DNA from 3 places in the Methylobacterium sp. GXF4 genome. Region 3 is predicted to be linked to each of the others. Evidence: riboswitches for the same ligand, from Rfam matches in the RefSeq annotation. Region 3 holds a riboswitch; each other region holds the start of a gene.
The links. Region 3 has a riboswitch for cobalamin ahead of WYO_RS09105 (CbtB-domain containing protein). Riboswitches for the same ligand answer to the same signal wherever they lie in the genome.
Positions count from the first base shown of each region.

Region 1: another riboswitch for cobalamin. It lies ahead of WYO_RS02290 (TonB-dependent receptor); the one in region 3 lies ahead of WYO_RS09105 (CbtB-domain containing protein).
Region 2: another riboswitch for cobalamin. It lies ahead of WYO_RS16340 (TonB-dependent siderophore receptor); the one in region 3 lies ahead of WYO_RS09105 (CbtB-domain containing protein).

Region 1 is NZ_AKFK01000012.1:31,029-35,303, forward strand. It holds gene WYO_RS02285 (TonB-dependent siderophore receptor) at 1-615, opposite strand, end outside; gene WYO_RS02290 (TonB-dependent receptor) at 956-3,202, opposite strand; cobalamin riboswitch at 3,229-3,427, opposite strand; gene WYO_RS02295 (recombinase family protein) at 3,901-4,275, shown strand, end outside.
Region 2 is NZ_AKFK01000064.1:6,463-10,737, reverse strand. It holds gene WYO_RS16345 (hypothetical protein) at 1-191, opposite strand, end outside; gene WYO_RS16340 (TonB-dependent siderophore receptor) at 191-2,365, opposite strand; cobalamin riboswitch at 2,531-2,741, opposite strand; gene WYO_RS16335 (TetR/AcrR family transcriptional regulator) at 3,001-3,597, shown strand; gene WYO_RS16330 (hypothetical protein) at 3,735-3,968, shown strand; gene WYO_RS16325 (type 1 glutamine amidotransferase domain-containing protein) at 4,071-4,275, shown strand, end outside.
Region 3 is NZ_AKFK01000051.1:239,468-243,742, reverse strand. It holds gene WYO_RS09115 (hypothetical protein) at 1-272, opposite strand, end outside; gene WYO_RS09110 (DUF4424 domain-containing protein) at 398-1,414, opposite strand; cobalamin riboswitch at 1,663-1,858, shown strand; gene WYO_RS09105 (CbtB-domain containing protein) at 1,892-2,074, shown strand; gene WYO_RS09100 (CbtA family protein) at 2,091-2,825, shown strand; gene WYO_RS09095 (DUF1636 domain-containing protein) at 2,818-3,216, shown strand; gene cobW (cobalamin biosynthesis protein CobW) at 3,213-4,247, shown strand.

The DNA of each region.
Region 1 (4,275 bases), on a different contig from region 3:
CGGGCGCTTGCTGGTGATGTCGAGGATGCCGCCGGGCGAGCCGAGGCCGTACAAGCCAGAGGACGGCCCGCGCAGGATGGTCACGGCCTCCGCGCCGTAGGGCTCGATGCGCGGATAGATGAAACCGCTGCCGATCACACGCAATCCGTCGCGGTAGATGCCCTGGTTGGTGAGCACGTCGAAGCCACGGATGAAGATCTGGTCGAAGCGCGGGTCGAAGCCTGATCGAGCAGAGATGGCGCCGGGGACGTAGTTGATCGCATCGCTCAGGGTCTGGACGTTGCGGTCGTTCAACTGCTCCCGGGTGACAACGGAGATCGATTGCGGCGTCTCGATGATCGGCGTGTTGGTCTTGGTCCCGGCTGTCGTCACGCGGGCGGTGTAGCCGGTGATGCCAGACGGGCCGCCACCGCCACCACTGGTGGCGCCCGTTCCACCGTCGCCGGCGCTGACGTTGAGGCCGCCCGAACCGGCCGGCCCAGGGGCGGAACTTCCGGGTCCTGCCGCATCGACCGAGATTTCGTTGAGCTGAATGGTCCCGTCCTGCGCCGCCGCGGTCCCGACAAAGGTGGTGGTGGTGAGAAGGGCAGCGAGGAGTGAGGAGCGGTAGGACATTGATCACGCTGACACGCGCCTGGAGTGGCGCAACACCAGGGTGATCGCCGCTCACGGATCGTAGCGCAAGCCGAAAACGTGTTATAAATCACGCACTTACAATGGTTCAAATCTGAAGATATTCTAATCTAGGGACTATCGAGCGAACGCTGCGCGTGCCGAAAGGAATGTGCGTCCATAGGGTCAGACTGCGAGCGATCCTCAAACCGCCAACTCAAACACCTTAAGCGACCGAGCAGGGGGCAAAGCTGAAAGTCGGCTCCCGGCTGTTGCATCAACTTCCGCTTGCTCCCCTTCTACGACCTCTGTGACGTCTACCTTCTGGAGGGCAAGTTCATCTTCAGAACCGCCCCGCGATCGTCAGACGCACTGCCGTGGGCTCCACTGGGTGGAACACGCGGTCGCTAAGCCCCTCGGCGGGCTCACCGGGCAGGCGAGACACGTAGGCGTAGGTGATTTGGTCGGATTTGCTGTTGGTTAGGTTCAGCACGTCGAGCGAGACGCTCACCCCATTCTCGAAGGCGTAGCCCACCCGGCCGTTGAACAGGGAGGTCGAGCGCGAGCGGATCGAGTTGTCCTCGATCAGTGGGCGTGGCCCGAAATACCGGAACCGCAGGGATCCGAACCAGCCGAGCGGCTCTCCGAAGGTGACGCCCGCCGACGCGATGGTGGTGGGTGCCTCCGGAACCCGGTTACCGCCCGGATCGGAGTCGGAGAACCGGGCGTTGGTGATCGTCAGGTCGCCTTCCAGCGCGAGCCACGGAGTCACCGCGTAGCGGTTGGTCCACTCGACGCCGAAGCGCCGGGTCGGGCGGCTCGGCTCCGTGGTGCCGGTGTCGCCTTGGAACAGGTTCTCGGAGGCGAAGTCGAGCCGGAACAGGGCCAAGCTCGTCTCCAGTCCAGCTATCGAGCGATTGCGCAGGCCGATCTCGTAGCCCGTGGACGGCACCAGGAAGGGCGAGCGGGTCGTGTTGAACAACGCGCTTTGCGGATCGACCGTGGCGGTCACACCGCGCACGTCGTTCGAGTGGAAGCCGCCGCCGTAATTGACGTAAAGCTCGGTGTCGAACCACGGGCCGAGCGTCAGGCCGAGCTTCGGGTTGACGATACTGTCGCGTGCCTTGCCCGAGTTCGCCGGCGTGTCCGAGACGACGCTGGCGTAGTAGCCGTCGGCGCGGAAGCCGATCGAGGTCCGCAGCCAGTCGGTCCAGCGCACGCGGTTGTCGAAGTAGAACGCGCCACTCGTCTCCAGCACCCGGTCGTCGAGCACACCGGAGCGGTACTGCCGGTTCGTGGTGTTGAACAGCCCGACCCGAATCGAGTCCGTTCGGGTCTGGACGCCGATCTCGTTCTCCATCGGGAGCCCGAACAGGTCGCCCTGGAAGATGTGCAGGGCCTCACCGCCGCCAATGATGCGCTGGTCGAGCTGGTGGAACTGGTCGCCGTTGACCCGATCGTTGAGGAAGTACGTGAAGTCGTTGAATAAGTTGAGCTGTGAGCGGATCACGTAGGCGGAGGCTCGCGTGACGCCGGTGTCGTCCGTCGCGCTGAACTTGCCAGAGAGCGAGAAGCGCGAGGTATTGCCGCCGTCTGTAGGGTTGATCGTTCCATAGCGGCTGATCAGCCCGTCGGCGACCGCCCGCTCAGGGATCTGGTTGGTGGCCGTCCAGCGAGCCGCGTAGGCCATACCGGTGACCGAGAAGCCGTTCAGCGGCGTGCCCTGGCTGTAGCGGGCCACGCCGTTGATCTTGCGCAGGGCATCCGGGACAACCCATGGCCCATCGTAGACCTGGGCTTCCCCGGCCAACAGGAGGTTGCCCTCGCCGAGCGGCACGGTCGTGATCGACAACGCCCGCTTGTAGCCGAACGAGCCGATCGAGGTCAGCGCCACGTTCTTCGCGGTCGTGTCGAGGTAGTCGATCCGCACCGAGCCCGCGGAGGCGAAGTCGCCGTCGCGCACGAAGTACGGCCCCTTGTGGAACTCGACCGCGCCGACGAGTTCCGGGATCAAGAAGTTGATGTCGGCGTAGCCCTGGCCGTGGGCATGAGTGCGCATGTTCAGTGGCATGCCATCCAGGAACAGGGCGATGTCGGTGCCGTGGTCGAGGTTGAACCCGCGGAGGAAGAACTGATTGGCCTTCCCCTCGCCGGAGTGCTGGGTGACGATCAGGCCCGGCACCGACTCCAACACCTCGCCGGGGCGCGTCACCGGGCGGCTGTTGAGCTGTGCGCCGGTTATGACGCCGGAACTGGCGGAGTCTACCAGCCTGCTGATCCCGCCGATGCCGGTTGTCCCCCCAACGTAGCCTGCGCTCGCGGACGAACCAGCCTGCGGAGCCGCGGCCGCAGCTGTCTCAGAGGTGACGGAGATCTCCTCCAGCGTCGTCTCGGCGGTCGCCGCACTCGGCGTTGAGCGGCCTTGAGCTAAGGTAGCCGACGCCAGAGCGGCAAGGCAGACGCCCGACAGGATCGAAAGCGTTCGGGTGATTGGACGACGGGACACGGGAGCCTCGGGCGACGGCAGTGGCACGTCACCGCGAATGAGGTCTCGACGACCGCGCATGTGCGCGAGCGTCTCGACACCCATCAGGACACCCCGCCCGATGCGTTTCGCGTGTGACCACGACTGACGGCAGGTCTCCTGGCTCACGGGTCGCTGCCCTTGCACCGTCTTCCCGGATGAGGCTCATCCAGTGACGCGGTGGTGCCGGGCTCGCCGCTTACAGTTGCGGGGGCAGCCGCGGCTTCGGGGCAAGCCCCTCACCACGTTCCCTTTTGATCCCCAAGGGGAACCGTCGCCATCACCATCGGTCGCCCTGTCGGGCCGCGTCAACTCGGGGGGGAAGATCGGCGCCCTTATGTGACCTCGCTGCGACAGTTGGGGTTCGTCCCTCATCGTATCGAACTGCCGCTTCCGGGCGTCGAGCCAGCTACCGCTTTCCACCCAGGCTGTGTGAAAACGGAAGCGCACGTCGGGTTTGTAGAACAATATCCCATGCGGCAGACCTGTAGCCCCGCTGGAGGACAGCCCTAACACGGTTTGGAGACCCATTTCGGCGCTGCCCAGTGTGTCTTCGGGAAGATCCTTCTACCGCTCCTGCGTTTTCACACACCCTCCACCCTCACCGGACACTTATCCTATCAGGCCGCGTGTATGAAAATCGATCGTTTTCCTTACAGGTGGGGCGGACCCCTCCCCAGCCCCCTGAAACGGCCCCGTTTGTGTAAGGAAAATATGTCAGGAAAACTATTGTCAGGTAAACGTCCTTGTGGGACTATCCTGACATGCTTGTCGGCTACGCGCGTGTGTCCACCCTCGACCAGAACCTGGACCTGCAGCGCGATGCCCTGCTGAAGGCCGGCTGCGAAAAAATCTTCGAGGAGAAAAAGAGCGGTAAGGCCGGCACCAAGCGCCCCGAGTTCGAGGCCGCCCTCGCCTACCTGCGCCCGACCGATCAGCTGGTGGTCTGGAAGCTCGACCGCCTCGGCCGCTCCCTGGTCGAGATGATGCGCACGATCGACGGGCTGCGCCTGAAGGAGGTCCACTTCCGCAGCCTGACCGAGCAGTTTGACAGCGCGACCGCCCATGGGCGCTTCGCCCTGCAGATGCACGGCGCCATGGCCGAGTATTTTCTCGACCTTAACCGTGAGCGGACGATG
Region 2 (4,275 bases), on a different contig from region 3:
CCGATATCCCGGCGCGTCATCTCCGACGCGATCCCTTGCGCCGTTCGACCGGTCTCCCGCGCGATCGTCTCAATCAGCGGCTGCAGCGCGAGGACGTAACGCCGGGCCCGTGCGGAGGCGGCGTTGCGCCCGGCATCACCCGGGCGGACGGGCCCCGGCTGCGCGGGACGCTTCTCGGCCAGACGCGCCATCAGAACCGAACCGTGAACGAGCCGGTGAAGCGCCGCGGCGAGCCCGGATAGACGCGGAACACGTTGAGCGAGCTCTCGTAATATTCCGTGTTGAAGATGTTCTCGACGTTGAGGGCCAAGCGGACGTTGTCGAAGCGGTAATAGGCCAGGGCGTCGACCGCGATGTAGGCCGGCAGGACGAAGCCCGAGCCCGCCGCATCCCCCGCCCGCTCGCCCACGCCGCGCACGCCGCCGCCGATGCCGAGGCCCTTCCAGTCGCCGCCCTGCGGCTCGTAGACCGCGAGCAGGCTGCCCGAATGGCGCGGCACGTTGATCAGCGGCGCGCCCACGGGCAGCACGTTGTCCTTGGTCACCACCGCGTCGGCGAAAACGTAGCCAGCCAGCACCTTCAGTTCCGGCGTGAGCTGACCCTGGGCGGTCAGCTCGAAGCCCTGGCTGCGCACGGCGCCCGCCGCGAGCGAGAAGCCGCTGTTGTTCGGGTCGGGGGTGAGCACGTTCTGCCGCTCGACCCGGAAAGCCGCCGCCGTCAGCAGAAGGTTGCCGCCGAACAGCTCGGACTTCACCCCGACCTCGTAGCCGAGGCCGGTCTCGGGTGCGAGCGGCGTGCCGCGGGTCACCGCCGCGGCGTCCGGGCCGATATTCGGGCGGAAGCTCGTGCCGACATTGGTGTAGAGCGCGAATTCCGGGATCGGGCGGTAGACGAGCCCGGCCCGGGGTGAGGCCGCAACCCGCGATTGATCGACCTGGCTGCGCGGGGCCCGCTCCCGGAAGGACTGCTCGAAGATGTCCAGGCGCATGCCGACGAGCGCCCGCCATTCCGGGCTGAGGACGATCTCGTCCTGGGCGTACAGGCCGGTATTGGTGACGCGCTCCAGATTGTTGCGCGGGATGGTGATCGGCGGCAGCGCCTGTCCGTAGACGGGCGCGTAGATGTCCAGCGCGTAGGGGCTCGTGCGGAAGTTCGAGCGGAAATACTGTGTGCGGCTATCCGTGCTCTCGCGGTCGACTCCCAGCAGCACGGTGTGGCCGATCCCGGCCGTGTCGAAGCGCCCGAGCAGCTCGGCCTGGCCGATCGCCACGTCCCAGCGGTAGTCACGCACGTTGCGGTCGCGCGACACCGTGCGGTTGTTCGGGGCGAGCGAGCGAACCTCGGCGGACTCGCCCTCCAGGTCGCCCGTGTTGAGGTAGGCCGCGAGACGCATCTGCCAGGCGTCATCGAAGCGATGATCGATGCGCACCTGCATCGTGTTGTTGTTCTGTTGGTCGCCTCGGTTCGGTTCCCCCAGGAAGCGTGAGATCGGCAGGAAGCCGAGCTGCTTGTTGATCGCGATCACCCCGCGGTCGAACACGATGCGGTTCTTGACGAACTCGGTCTCGACCGTGATCCGGGTGTCCGGCGTGACCTGCCAGCTCACCACCGGCGCGACGAGCAGACGGTCGCTGTTGACGAAGTCCCGGAAGCTGCCCGCGCCCTGGGCCGCGAGGTTGAACCGGTAGAGGACCGTGCCGTCCTCGTTGAGCGCGCCGCCGGCATCCACCGTACCGCGGGTCAGCCCGAACGAATCGACCTGGGTGCCCATCTCGACGAAGCGCTGGGCGGTGGGCTGCTTGGTGATGATGTTGACGAGGCCACCGGGATCGCTGCGCCCGACCAGGCCGGCACCGGGGCCCTTCAGCACCTCGATCCGCTCGATGTTCTGCGCATCGGGCGGGGGCGGGAATCCGCGATTGAGCGGAAAGCCGTTCTTGTAGATCTCCGAGGTGGTCACCCCGCGGATGGCGTAGCTGAAGATCGTCAAGCCGCCGAAATTGTTCTGCTGCGCGACGCCGGGCAGGTAGTTGAACACGCGATCGACGCGGGTGGCGGCCAGATCGCTGATCACCTCGCGGGGCGCGACGGTGACGACCTGCGGCACGTCGATCTGCGGGGTCGCGGTCCGGGTCGCGCTGACCGCCCGGGTCGCGCTGTAGCCGGGCGTCGGCCCGATCAGGCCGATGCTGTCCGACGCGCTCGTCGTACCGGGGACCGCGCTGCCGCCGACATGCTCGACCGAGACCTCCTCCAGGGCGACGCTCTCCTGCGCGCGCGTCTCGCCGATTGGCGAACCCGCTGTCAGGACCGCCGCGAGGGCGACACGCGGGCTGTGGCGGCGGAGCCGCGACCGTGAGCGGATCCGCGGGCCTCGGGCTTTCGCGAACGGTTCGATCGTGGTCGGCTTCGGGCGGACTGGCACCGGCACACTCTGGGTTGTCGAGCCGGGGGCCAAGCGTGAGCGCGTGCGCGCGACGGGCCCGCGTGGCCGCGCCGGACATGCGTTCCACCGGGGCACCCCGCCCGAGGGTTGTCGACGCGCCGAGGCAGGTCTCCTGGCTCGCGGGTCACGATCCCTGCCTGGCCTTCCCGATGCGAGGCATCAGTGACCGAGGAGCAGCAGGAACTCGCCGCTTACAGTTGCGGGGGCAGCTTCAGCTTTGCCGTTGCCGGCGCACTGAATTCCCATCTTCGCCTACGGACCGAAGCCCGCGGGAACCTTGGCCGATCGATACTCGCCGCGACGCCCCCCGGGGTCAACGGCCCATGCGCAGAATGCAACGTTGTTACATTCGCTGTGGCGCGACGGTCACAGATCCTGGTCGCGCGACCGTAGGATCGGTTCATGTCCCCGGCGGCAAACCCCGGGCGGTGGGCCGAGCGTGCGCGCCGGGATGTCACGCCGACATCGAGCCCCCCTTGGTCGCCTCAGGAGCGCACAAAAAATATCGTCCGAGGCCACTAGACGACCGGTCTAATCAAAGCTATCTCAGCGTCATGGCACGCCTCAACGCGCATACCGACACCCGGCAGGAGATCCTCGACACCGCCTACGGCCTCGTGGGTGCGAAGGGGTTTTCCGGGGTGGGGCTCAACGAGATCCTGGCCTCGGCCCGGGTGCCGAAGGGCTCGTTCTACCACTATTTCGGATCGAAGGAGGCCTTCGGTGAGGCGCTTCTGGCCGACTACTTCGAGGGATACCTGGCCGATCTCGACGCGACCCTTGCGGAGCCCGGCCTGAACCATGCCGAGCGCCTGATGAACTACTGGCGCAAATGGCAGGCGACGCAGGGCAGCGTCGATTACCAGCGCAAGTGCCTGGCGGTGAAGCTCGCCGCGGAAGTCTCGGACCTGTCCGAAGTCATGCGGCTCGCCCTCAAGGACGGGACCGCCGGGATCATCGAGCGGCTGGCACGGGCCATCGAGGCGGGGGTCGCGGAGGGCTCGCTCAAGGTCGAGGGCGAACCGCATACCATCGCCGAGGCGCTCTATCACGTCTGGCTCGGTGCGAGCCTGATGGCGAAGATCGTGCGGACCGACGCGCCGTTCGAGGCCGCGATGGCGACGACGCGGCGGATCCTCGGGCTCGCCTGACGCTGATCCGACGAAGGTGAGAGGCAGCAGAACCGTGCTTAGGTATGCGCAAAATTGAGACGACCGGTCTACTCAAAAGGGACGATGTGGCTTCGGCGACCTGCCGAGAGCCCACGACCGCAACCAGGAGAGATACGATGCCCTACGCAGCCAAGACGTTCGCCATCCCGTCCCTCGTGATCGCCGGGTTGGAGAGTGCCGTGCTCGGCATGCCCGCAGCCTCGGCGCAGGAGAGGATCACCCTCGAGACCATCGGCGCCGTCCGCATGGCCAGGGCCGACGAGGTCCGCCGCGCGAGCCTCCCGGTTCGCTCGATGGAGACGGCGCCGGCGCACGACCAGGTCGCAGAGCGGCCGTCGAAGGCGCGCTAACGCCGCCCTCCTTCGCTCACCACCCAGGATCCGCGCAGCCCGCTCCACGGAGCCGCCGCCGGCAATCCCCGGCTTCATCCCCGACACATACGGAGACCGACGATGAAGATCCTGATGGTGCTGACCTCCCACGATCAGCTCGGCGACACGGGCCGCAAGACCGGCTTCTGGCTGGAGGAACTCGCTGCGCCCTACTACGTGTTCAAGGATGCGGGCGCGGAGATCGTGCTCGCCTCGCCCCAGGGGGGCCGGCCGCCGCTGGACCCGAAGAGCAGCGAACCCAGTTCCCAGACCGATGCGACGCGCC
Region 3 (4,275 bases):
TCATCGGCCTCGATGAATGCGGTGCTAGAGCCCGCCTCGCTCTGCCGGGACGCAAGGCCGGGCTCCGACCAGGACGCGCCGTCCTGCAACATGAGGATCGCGACATCCGCGGCGGGTGCCGGATCCGCGCCATTCCAGACGACGACGATGGAATGGATCGGGAAGCGGCCGCCGAGATCGATCTCCAGCCAGGTCGTATCCGCGACCGCTTGCGGCGTGCGGCCGTCGGCGAGGTCGACGAGGGCGGGATTCGAATCGTCTGCCGGGGCCATCATGTCTCCGGGGCGGATCTGGGCCGGTCGCGCCGGGGCGCTGCCGGACGGCGCGACCGGCGGTGCCCGCATCGACACCGGCCCGTCAAGCCCGCCGGCTGAAGCCATCGCACCCGGTCGCCGCCTCAGCCGTTCGTCCCGGACTTCAGGAGGAGGATGTCGATGTCGCGCTGGGGGACGTAATCCTTCACGACCATCTCGAAGGTGGTCGGCCCGGTCTTCTTCACGTTGGTGCCGCAGAACGCGATGAGGGTCGCGGGGTCGCCCTTGTCCACGACCAGCTTGAACGTGCCGATCGGTCCCGCCCAGTTCCCCCCGGACGTGATGACGTAGGAGAGGTACTGCTCATAGGCCTGGAACGACCGGCTGCCATCCGCGCTCGCCCGGCGGTACAGCGCCTGGGCCGCCTTCTCGAACGCGGGCTCCGTGCAGTAGCGGGTTGCGTATTGCGCCTTCTGCGCCGGATCCACGTTCGGAGCGCCGTAGGACAGGCTGGGCAGGCTGCCCAGGCTCGGCACGTAGCTCTGGCGGACCGTGATCTCCCGGCCGGCCGGGAAGACCTGCCGGCGCCAGAACTTCGATTTCAGCGTCCAGAGCGGGACATCCGCGATCGTCCCATCCTTGTGCACCTGCCGCTCCAGGATGCCGTCGACGGCCAGGGCGAGGCGCCGGCGCTCGCCCAGACGGCGCAGGGCCTCTTCCGTCGCCTCGACGGTCGGCATCAGGGGAATGCCCAGGCCCTTGAGGCGATCGGTGATCTCGACGGGCGGCGCGCCGTTCCGGATCAGGAAGGCGCGCTGCTCGACTTGCGATTCGACCGGCCGTCCATCGACCTCGGTGGCGAACTTGAGGAAGTTGTCGTGGGCCGGATCGGGAATCGCGGTCAGCATTTCGCGATCCCCGGTGATGTCGGGCATCGGAAACGCGATGGTGGTCTCGATATCGGCGTCGGTGAGGTTGCGGAACCGGTAGTCGATCCGCACGGCCTTCTCGGACAGGTACAGTTCCTCGGAGGCGAGCGTGATCTTGTCGGTCTTCTCGAGGACCAGACCGCCCGCGGCGAGCGCGGCGCTGCTGTCATCCGCCCGGGCGGGCAAGGACGCCGTCGCCGCGAGGGCGAGGGCCAGCCACAAGGTTCGCATCGGTATCACACTCAATATGCTCGGGAATCGGCGGCCTGCGCGGCCGCTGCGGGAGTCGTCCGCCGGCAGTCCGGATGATCGGGGCTAATCATGTTCGGCAAGTCGGGGCGGGACGGTTTCACCGCGAAGATCGTCGCCCGGCCTCGGCAAAAGCTTCACAGCCACCGACCACACCACTGAACCACGTCATACCCGAAGAGTCGGAGATGATTCCGCCGCGCCTCCGTTGTGCGAGAGCTGTCATGCGTCTACAACGATCCCGTGACGGTGCCCCGGCAACGGGGTGAAAAGGGAATGCGGTGAGGAGCGCGAGTTCCGAATCCGCGGCTGCCCCCGCAACTGTGAGCGGCGAGCGTCTGCCAGTAGGCCACCGGAGCGATCCGGGAAGGCGGCAGGCGCGCCGAGCCGCGAGCCAGGAGACCTGCCGTCACGCTGAGATCCCGCAATGCCGCCGGTGGGGCGGCTGGAGACACGCTGATGACCACCTCGACCCTCGCACCCGTCGCCACCGGCACCCGCGCTGCCGAGCGCCCTGTCGCCGTCGCGATCGCGGCTTTCCTCGGACTCGGCCTGCTGTTCATGGCGGGCTTCTCGCCGGCGATCGCGCTGCACAACGCGGCGCACGATTTCCGGCACACCCAGAACTTCCCCTGCCACTGACGCCCCTGCCCCAGGGATGATCATCCGGCTTCTGTCGGCGGCTCTGGCCGCCGGCTTCCTCGCGGCCGTCGTCGTGACGGGCCTCGAGCTGACGCTGACCTCGCCGCTGATCGTGGCGGCCGAGCGTTACGAACATCAACAGACGCATCAGGCCGAGCGCGGCCTGCCGATCGTCCTGGCGCATGCCGGGCACGATCATGCCGCGCCGGATGCTGCGCCCGAATGGCAGCCCGGCGAGGGCCTGCCGCGCATGGCCTTCACGGCCCTGGCGACCCTCGTGGGTGCGGTGGGCTATGCGCTGCTGCTCGGTGCGGCGATTCTCGCCTGCGGGCGGGAGCCGACCCGCCAGGTCGGCGTCGCCTTCGCGATCGCGGGCTTCGCCAGCGTCGCCCTGGCCCCGGGCCTCGGCCTGCCGCCCGAACTGCCCGGCAGCGAGGCTGCACCGCTCGCCACCCGCCAAGCCTGGTGGGTGATGACCGCCGCCGCCACCGGCATGGGCCTGTACCTGATCGCGATCCGGCGCTCGCTGATCGCGATCCTGGGCGGGCTCGTGCTGATCATCGCCCCGCACGTGGCCGGCGCACCGCAGGCCCCCGAGGCCGCCTCGGAGCTTCCGGCAGCGCTGGCGGCGCAGTTCGCGGCCCGGTCGCTAGCGATCAGCTTCGTCTTCTGGCTGCTGATCGGTCTCGGCTTCGGCTGGGCGTGGCAGGCCTTCGCCCGGGGCCCGGTGCGCGGGACGGCCCATGCCTGAGACCGTCCTCTACGTCTGCACCACCTGCCGCCGCCCGGGCGACGACCCGGACGGCCCGCGGGCCGGGGCGCGCCTGCTCGACGCCCTGCGCGCGGGCAACGCCGCGCCGGACCTGCGGATCGAGGGGGTCGAGTGCCTCTCGGTCTGCAAGCGGCCCTGCTCGGTGGCGGTCGCCTCCGCGAACCGCTGGACCTACGTCTACGGCGACATGGATCCGATCGAGTCCGCCGCCATTATCCTCGGCGGCCTCGCGTCCTACGCGGCGACGCAGGACGGCATCGTACCGTGGCGGGAGCGGCCCGCCGCCTTCAAGACCGGCGTGATCGCCCGGATCCCGCCCTTTCCCGATCCCCGCCCGCTTCCGGCCGGCACCCTGGAGGCTGCGGAATGACCATCGTCACCAAGATCCCCTGCACCATCGTCACCGGCTTCCTCGGGGCCGGGAAGACCACCCTGGTCCGCCACGTCGTCGAGAACGCCAAGGGCCGCCGCCTGGCGATCCTGGTCAACGAGTTCGGTGATGTCGGCTTCGACAAGTCGTTCCTGGCCGCCTGCGGCGTCGAGGGCTGCACCGAGGACTCCATCGTCGAGCTGCCGAATGGCTGCATCTGCTGCACCGTGGCCGACGATTTCGTGCCGGCGCTTGAGACCCTGCTCGGCCGCGCGGAGCCGCCGGAGCACATCCTGATCGAGACCTCCGGCCTCGCCCTGCCGAAACCCCTGGTCCAGGCGTTCCAGTGGCCGGCGATCCGCTCGCGGGTCACCGTCGATGGGGTCGTGGCCGTGGTGGACGGGCCGGCCGTGGCCGCCGGTGCCTTCGCGGAGGATCCCGCGGCGCTGGCCGCCCAGCGCGCCGCCGACACGGCGGTCGATCACGACAACCCGCTGGAGGAGGTGTTCGAGGACCAGCTCCTCTGCGCCGACCTCGTCGTTCTCAACAAGTCCGACCTGCTCGATGCCGAGACCCGGGCGCGGGTGCGCGCCGAGGTCGAGGGGCATCTGCCCCGGGCCGTGAAGGTGGTCGAGACCGCCAACGGCGCGATCGACCCGCTGGTGCTGCTCGGGCTCGGCGCGGCCGCCGAGGACGACCTCGATGCCCGCCCCTCGCATCACGGCGACGGCGAGGATCACGACCACGACGATTTCGAGACCGTGGCCCTGCCGGTCCGCCCGGCCATCACCGCCGGTGACCTCGCGGCCCGGGTGGAGAAGGCCGCCGAAGCACCGGGCGTCCTGCGCATCAAGGGGTTCGCCGAGGTCGAGGGCAAGGCCATGCGCCTCGTGGTGCAGGGGGTCGGCCGGCGCGTCGTCCACCATTTCGACCGTCCCTGGCGGGCGGGCGAGAGCCGCGACGGGCGCCTCGTGGTGATCGGCCTGAAGGGGTTCGACCAGGGCGCCGTCGCCGCGGCGCTCGCGGGATGAAGCCGGTCGCGCGCGCTCCCTCGCTGAG